3 regions of the Odoribacter sp. genome follow, and region 1 is predicted to be linked to each of the others. Evidence: riboswitches for the same ligand, from Rfam matches in the RefSeq annotation. Region 1 holds a riboswitch; each other region holds the start of a gene.
The links. A riboswitch is a leader RNA that binds a small molecule or an ion and turns the genes downstream of it on or off. The one in region 1 is predicted to bind cobalamin.

Region 2: linked by a shared signal. The riboswitch ahead of AC5RDS_RS04390 (TonB-dependent receptor) and the one ahead of AC5RDS_RS12940 (hypothetical protein) in region 1 are both predicted to bind cobalamin.
Region 3: linked by a shared signal. The riboswitch ahead of AC5RDS_RS10325 (acyl-CoA carboxylase subunit beta) and the one ahead of AC5RDS_RS12940 (hypothetical protein) in region 1 are both predicted to bind cobalamin.

Annotation. Positions count from the first base shown of each region.
Region 1 is NZ_CFKYFN010000094.1:71,250-73,519, forward strand. It holds gene AC5RDS_RS12930 (hypothetical protein) at 1-170, shown strand, start outside; partial or broken gene AC5RDS_RS12935 (Rpn family recombination-promoting nuclease/putative transposase) at 219-858, opposite strand; cobalamin riboswitch at 1,029-1,232, shown strand; gene AC5RDS_RS12940 (hypothetical protein) at 1,226-1,447, shown strand; gene AC5RDS_RS12945 (TonB-dependent receptor plug domain-containing protein) at 1,553-2,270, shown strand, end outside.
Region 2 is NZ_CFKYFN010000036.1:8,002-10,271, forward strand. It holds gene AC5RDS_RS04380 (MotA/TolQ/ExbB proton channel family protein) at 1-566, shown strand, start outside; gene AC5RDS_RS04385 (DUF2149 domain-containing protein) at 563-886, shown strand; cobalamin riboswitch at 929-1,130, shown strand; gene AC5RDS_RS04390 (TonB-dependent receptor) at 1,270-2,270, shown strand, end outside.
Region 3 is NZ_CFKYFN010000078.1:31,371-33,640, forward strand. It holds gene AC5RDS_RS10325 (acyl-CoA carboxylase subunit beta) at 1-763, opposite strand, end outside; cobalamin riboswitch at 981-1,166, opposite strand; cobalamin riboswitch at 1,526-1,729, shown strand; gene AC5RDS_RS10330 (4-hydroxyphenylacetate 3-hydroxylase family protein) at 2,007-2,270, shown strand, end outside.

The sequences.
Region 1 (2,270 bases):
TCCCTTTCTTCTGGTTCCCGGCTCATACCATCACTTTTCTGTTGCCCGGCAATATGCGGGTATTGTGTGCTGCCTTGTTGGGAGTGGTATTGGGAATCCTTTTAGCGGTAGCAGCCCGCAAAGGGGACACTTCCGCACCGGATAAGGGAAGGGTTGAAAGAAAGATATAAATAAAATGCGGTTTTCTGAATTGATTTATTCAGTCGGAAAACTATAATTTAAAGTTCTTTAATTTCTTTGACGGGAAGGCCGGTCAGCTCACTGATATCTTCTGCGGCAAAACCTTTTGCTTTCATATTACGGGCGATTTCCAGCTGTTTCTTTTTTTTCGCCTTCTTTCCGGCCTTTCTCCATTCCCTCCTCTATTCCTTTTTCTTTGGCGAAAGCGATTGTCACTAACTGGTCGCGATAGACCTTGATACTTTCGTCGTACTTTTCGCGTTCTTCTTTTGTCAGTGATGCGAGTCGATGATTTTTTCCAGTTTTTCGAACACCGCTTTGCGGGCCTTAAACGGTAATCGGTTTAGTGTTTTCATGTTCTTTAATACATAAATCCAGCGTTCAAAATCAGTTATACATTTTTCTTCTTCCTTCGTAAAAGCCGGAAGTTCGATGAAAATAAAGCGTAGCTTATCCGAAAATACCTCGTGTGTATCACGGTCGGAGAGTACGATGTCCGTATGCAGTTTGCCCGGAGAATCATCCAGACGGAAATTCATGAAGAACACACCGATCCTGAATATGCCGTTCACCTACCAACAGATCGTTCAGAAAGTCGATCAGCAGGTCCTTTGTCATTTCCTGTCCGAAAATGATTTTGAATCCGACATCTGTAAAAGGATTGATAAACTTCGCCATGATAGCCCCTGAAAGAATCGTTAACGGAACAAAATCTCGCATAGACCATGCTACAGTCAATGGCTCCCCGGTGGCTGGAAATACAGATCTCCTGTAAGAATATGGTCGCAGTCTGTCTGAAAAATTGGAAAATATCGTAAAAGTATCTTCTTAAAATAAAAAAAATCGATATCTTTGCATCCGATTTTGGTGTCACGATTCTGCTGCTACGGAAAAGTGATGAAAAGGGAATCAGGTGAGAATCCTGGACAGACCCGCTGCTGTAAGCTCTGCTAAAATCTTCAACAATACTTTAGCCACTGTTCTGGAAAGAATGGGAAGGGCGTTTGAAGATTGGAGTAAGTCAGAAGACCTGCCGAAATGATGTATGATTGATAAACCTTCGGGGATTAAGGTTGCTCGATTCGGACTTGATTTTATTTTGCAAAGGGTGTGCTTTACGGCAGGGATTATGCCGGAAAACAATTTCCAGTCAGGATTCTGCAATATGATTTCTTTTCAGGTGAATTTAGAATTATGCAAAATGTTTCCGGTAAACGGAGAAGCGCCGGTGGCACATGAATGGGGTGAATTTATGCAAGTTTTTTGAGAGGAAACTTTCACTTTGTTGGGAGTGGCTTTGCCGCTGTTACAACGAATAAACTTGTATGTAATTAACAAATAATAATTTATATCGGTGTAAAACAAATTCAAGATGAAAAGGAAATTTATTTTAACTTCTCTTGCCCTTACGTTCTGTATGGGCATGTATGCAGAGCAACCTGTAACTGTAGAAACCGATTCCATGCGTCGGATAGATTTGGAGGAGGTGATGATCCATGCGACTAAAACCGGAGCTTTATTGAAAGATCTTCCGAACCGGGTAGAGGTGGTGACCAAGCGGCAGATCGAAGCTTCGGGGATCAATAATCTGACGGACCTGTTGAAAAATTTTGTTAATGTGGATGTGATTGAATATCCGGGATATAATTCTTATTTCAGTATCCGGGGATTCAAACCGACAGAAGGAAAATACACGACAGTCCTGATCGATGGAGTACCGGCCGGTACTACCAATATGGCGACACTTTCTTTAGGCGATGTAGAGCAGGTGGAAGTTCTGAAAGGCCCTTTCTCCGCCATGTATGGTTCGGATGCGATGGGTGGAGTGGTGAACATCGTCACCAAACGGAATAAGGATAAACTCACCGGAGGAATCAAAGTTGCAGCCGGAAGTTATCAAACTTCCAAAGGGGCTTTTCATGTCGGTGGACGGATCTACCGGGGGCTTTCTTTCGATGCCTCTTTCGATTATACTGCTCAGGCACGAAACTATAAGATCGGAGACCATAATCTCTTGCATATGTCGGCAACGGATAAAGCTATCCTCGGTAAAGATACTTATGGTATTAAAATGAATGGCTCTCGGCATA
Region 2 (2,270 bases), on a different contig from region 1:
TCATTGTAGGTTTGTTATATTTTTTTATCCGGGCTTTGTTTCTTTTAGGGGGAGTTTACGGGGAATATCTCGAACGTAAAAAAACAGAACGGGATTTGAATGAAAAGTTGGAAAATATGGCTGAAGAGGAGGTGTATGGATTTCGGACGGATTTGGGGAAAATGCAACCGACTCCTTTTGTCTTTACCGCCCGGAAGTTGTTGGCTGACGGGATGACTTCCATTCACCGGGATCGTCTGATCGGCGGATATGAAATACAGGAAAGTGCCCGTTTGAATATGGCAAAAAATCTGACGAAATTTGGTCCGATTCTGGGATTGATGGGTACTTTAATCCCTATGGGACCGGCCTTGGTGGGACTTTCCACCGGGGATGTGGCATCGATGGCTTATAATATGCAGGTTGCTTTTGCAACTACTGTTATCGGATTATTTTCGGGTGGGATAGGTTATATTTTGTTACAAGTGAAACAACGGTGGATCGACCGGGATCTGTTGAATCTGGATTTTTTGGCGGGATTGGCCGGAAGGCTTGAGGAACAGGCAGGAAAGGAGGAGATCCGATGAGTCGCCGGCATTTTAATCATCGGGAGGAACATGATCCTGTAGGGATGCTGTCTAATCTGTTCGATGTCGCTATGGTATTTGCTGTAGCGCTGATGGTGGCTTTGGTCACCAAGTTTAATATGACAGAGATCTTTTCGAAGGATGATTTTACAATTGTAAAAAATCCGGGAAAAGAAAATATGGAGATCATTACCAAAGAAGGGGAAAAAATAAATCGGTATAAACCATCTGACAGTGAGGGAGAAGTTGGAAAGAAGGGAAAGAAAATAGGGATTGCTTACGAATTAGAAAATGGAGAAATTATCTATATACCGGAATAAAAATTTTAACTTATTTTTCAAGAAATTCATTGTAAAATATTATATCTTCACATCGATTTTGGTGAATTTCATATTTTCTGTATGAAATGTGAGGGAATCCGGTGAAAATCCGGAACAATGCCCGTTGCTGTAATCTCTTTCCATATTGTTGGAAATATCTACTCACCTTATGCCACTGGAGATTGTCCGGGAAGGCGAGGTAGACGGAGAAAGTCAGAAAACCTGCCGGAATCGGACAATCTTTATTGTTTTCGTGGATCAAGAACAATGAATGAAGAACATAAACAGCTATTGTTTTTATTAACAATGACGGATACAAATCAAGAGGTAGAGTAAATGCCCGTTGCTTGATGGGTGTCGTGTTTATTCAACAAAATATAGACATGAAAAAGTTTTTGTGGGTCATAGGCGGTGTGCTTATGCTGTGGGGGATTCCGCTATCCGGACAGCAGTCCGTAGCACCGGAGATCCCGGAGAGTGCGGTTCGGATGACAAAGGTGTCCGGACAGGTGGTTGATGAAAATACCGGTGATGGGATTCCGCTGGCGACGATTAGTGTAACTGGTTTGGGCTGGGGAACGGTGTGTGACATGAAGGGTTATTTCAAGGTAGAAGTGCCTGTGAATCAGCCTGCTGAATTAACAGTGCGTTCTGTGGGATACGAGACGAAGACACTGGTATTGGAATCGGATGTCACCGGGAATCTGGTCGTTCGGCTGAAGAAAAGCCTGCTGAACCTGGATGAGGTGACGGTAACGGGTACGCGAACGGAAAAAACGGTGGCTGAAACGCCGGTAATGACACGGATTGTGCCATCGGAAGTATTGCAACGGAACGATTTCGAGAGTATGATCGATGTGTTGGAGTATAATATTCCCGGTTTGCGTTTTAATACCGATCCTCGTGGAAATAATATTCAGGTACAGGGGTTGGAAAACAGTTATATTTTGATCCTGGTAGACGGAGAACGTTTGTCGACGACACCGGGCGGACCGATCGATTTCGACCGGTTGACGACTGCCAATATCAAAAAAATCGAGGTATTGAAGGGAGCTGCTTCGGCCTTGTATGGATCGAGCGCGATGGGGATGGTTATCAATATCATCACGGATATACCGAAACGTCCGCTGGAAGGCTGGGCGAAGGTGCGTTATGGAAAGTACAACGATTTGCAATTAGATGCCGGAGTGGGGATGAAATACAAAGGATTTTACGCTCAGACACTTTTCAATCGTACTTCTTCGGATGGATATGACCTGACACCGGAAACTCCGGAATCTTTTACAGAAAATCCTTCTCACCATATGACCATCGAAGAGAAATTGGGTTGGAATAACCAGTATTCCCGCATCACGGTGAAAGGTTCGTTGTATTGGGGTGAAGT
Region 3 (2,270 bases), on a different contig from region 1:
GATAGGGAGCATTCTCGATATTGTTGGAAGGAAGATAGGAAAGCAGCATTTTCACTCCCCGCAGAGTGTTCTCGTCATCGTTGAAAACAAAATCAGCGACTCCTGATTTGACAGCATGTACTGAAGCCCCTCCCAATTCTTCGGGAGAGATGGTCTCATTCAACACTTGTTTAACGACATTGGGGCCTGTAACAAACATATAACTGGTTGCGGCAGTCATAAAGATAAAGTCGGTGAGTGCCGGGGAATAAACGGCGCCGCCTGCTGCCGGACCCATGATCACCGATATTTGGGGAATGACCCCGGAGGCCAGTACATTACGGCGGAAAATACCGGCATATCCGGCCAGACTGGCCACTCCTTCCTGTATGCGCGCTCCTCCCGAATCGATCAGGCCTACAACAGGAGAACCTGTTTTCAGGGCCATATCCTGTACTTTTATAATTTTGGCAGCGTGTACAGAACCCAATGATCCTCCCTGAACATTGAAGTCCTGGGAATAGGCAAATACCTGTCTGCCGTTTATATTTCCAAATCCGGTAATAACTCCGTCTCCATAGGAACGTACTGTTTTACCGAAAGAGGTGGTGGCCGATGGAGAATAAGCATCGACTTCCTCGAAGGTGCCTTCATCAAAAAGAAATTCTATTCGTTCCCGGGCTGTCAGTTTGCCGCGGTTGTGTTGTTTTTCTTCATATGCTTCGCCGTATTGCCGGGCTAAGGCTTCCTGTCTCGCCAGGAATTTTTCAAACGATTTTCTCATGCTAAGTCAGTTTACATCTATTAATTGCTTTATTATTCTGGCAATCTCTTTTAAGATTCGTAAGTGTAGCCGATTGATAATTACTCGTTAATCATCGATTGTTACCGTTGAGCATGGCTTAAACTTAGCTTTCACAAAATAAAGAATACGCAGGGGTATATTTACCCGGACGGGTGTCGGTCTGATAAGGGCTGACTCTGGCTTTATTCCGCGAAAGCATTGTCAATTCGCTGAGGCAGGTATCCTGACTTTCACCGTTTTAGCCGTCCTTCCCGTCTTATGCTGACAGTGGACATGATTGGCCGAACTTTTATGGTGATTACAGTTGCGCGACAGTCCGTGATTTTCACACGGTTCCCTATTCTCCCCATCGTAATGAGGCACCTGAGCGATCTGATTCACATCTTGTAAAGAACTTCAATGGGACAAAAGTATAAAAAATCTTTTATCCGTTGAAATTTTAATAAAATCTTTCCCTTTTCCTTTATTTTGTTGTTGATTATCAGTGAGTAAAAATTTGTAACTTCTTGTTTTTATAAGAGGCGGGTCTTTGTTGTCCGGATGATCGTCGATTATTTTTATGCATTCCGTTGTTTTTAATCGATTTTTTACTTCATCGGACGTTGAGAGAGGAGAAGGAAGTTCGGGTGAAGGAGGTGTTATTTTATGATTTTTTAGGAGAGGTTTGTTTCATTGCTGCAATTATTTTTCTCATTTTATTTAAAAATTAAAGAAAAAAAGTAGGAATATAAATTTATTTAGGTACATTTGCGTCGTCATGGTGACTCATCCTCACACGGAGGAATGAGTTGAATAGGGAATCCGGTGAGAATCCGGTACTGTACCCTCAGCTGTATGTTCTTTAAAAAGGGTTTTGCATTCTTATGGTCACTTTTTCCTCCGGGAGAAGGGAAGGCCGCAAAATCCGGAACAAGTCAGAAGACCTGCCTGACCTATAATTGCCAGTTGTTCTGGGGAATAAGGACAAAGGGTATGTGCGTTGTTTTTCACAATTATTTTGGGAAAAGGGATACGGGTGTGTCCTGGAAAACACGAAGGCATAACCTCGTTTAGGGAGGATGTGTAAAGGATGCTTTTTTATTTTTTAAAAAGGCTGGCGCTATCGTTTCCGTAAAGGGAAAGACGTATGTTATATAGCATACGATAGTTGTCCTTTGTGTCTTTTGATTAGAGAAATAATTCTTTAAATATTGTATTGTTAATCAATAAAACGCCACTAATTATGATGACCAGAGCTGAGTACATTGAAAGCCTCCGCAGATTGAATCTGAAGGTTTATTTTATGGGTGAGCTGATCGAAAATCCTGTCGACCACCCGATGATTCGTCCTTCTATGAATTCTGTAGCCAAAACTTATGAATTGGCTGAAAAACCGGAATATCAGGATCTGATGACTGTTTATTCACCGCTGATCGGCAAGCGGATCAACCGTTTTTGCCATCTCCACCAAAGCACGGAAGATTTGGTGAATAAAGTGAAAATGCAA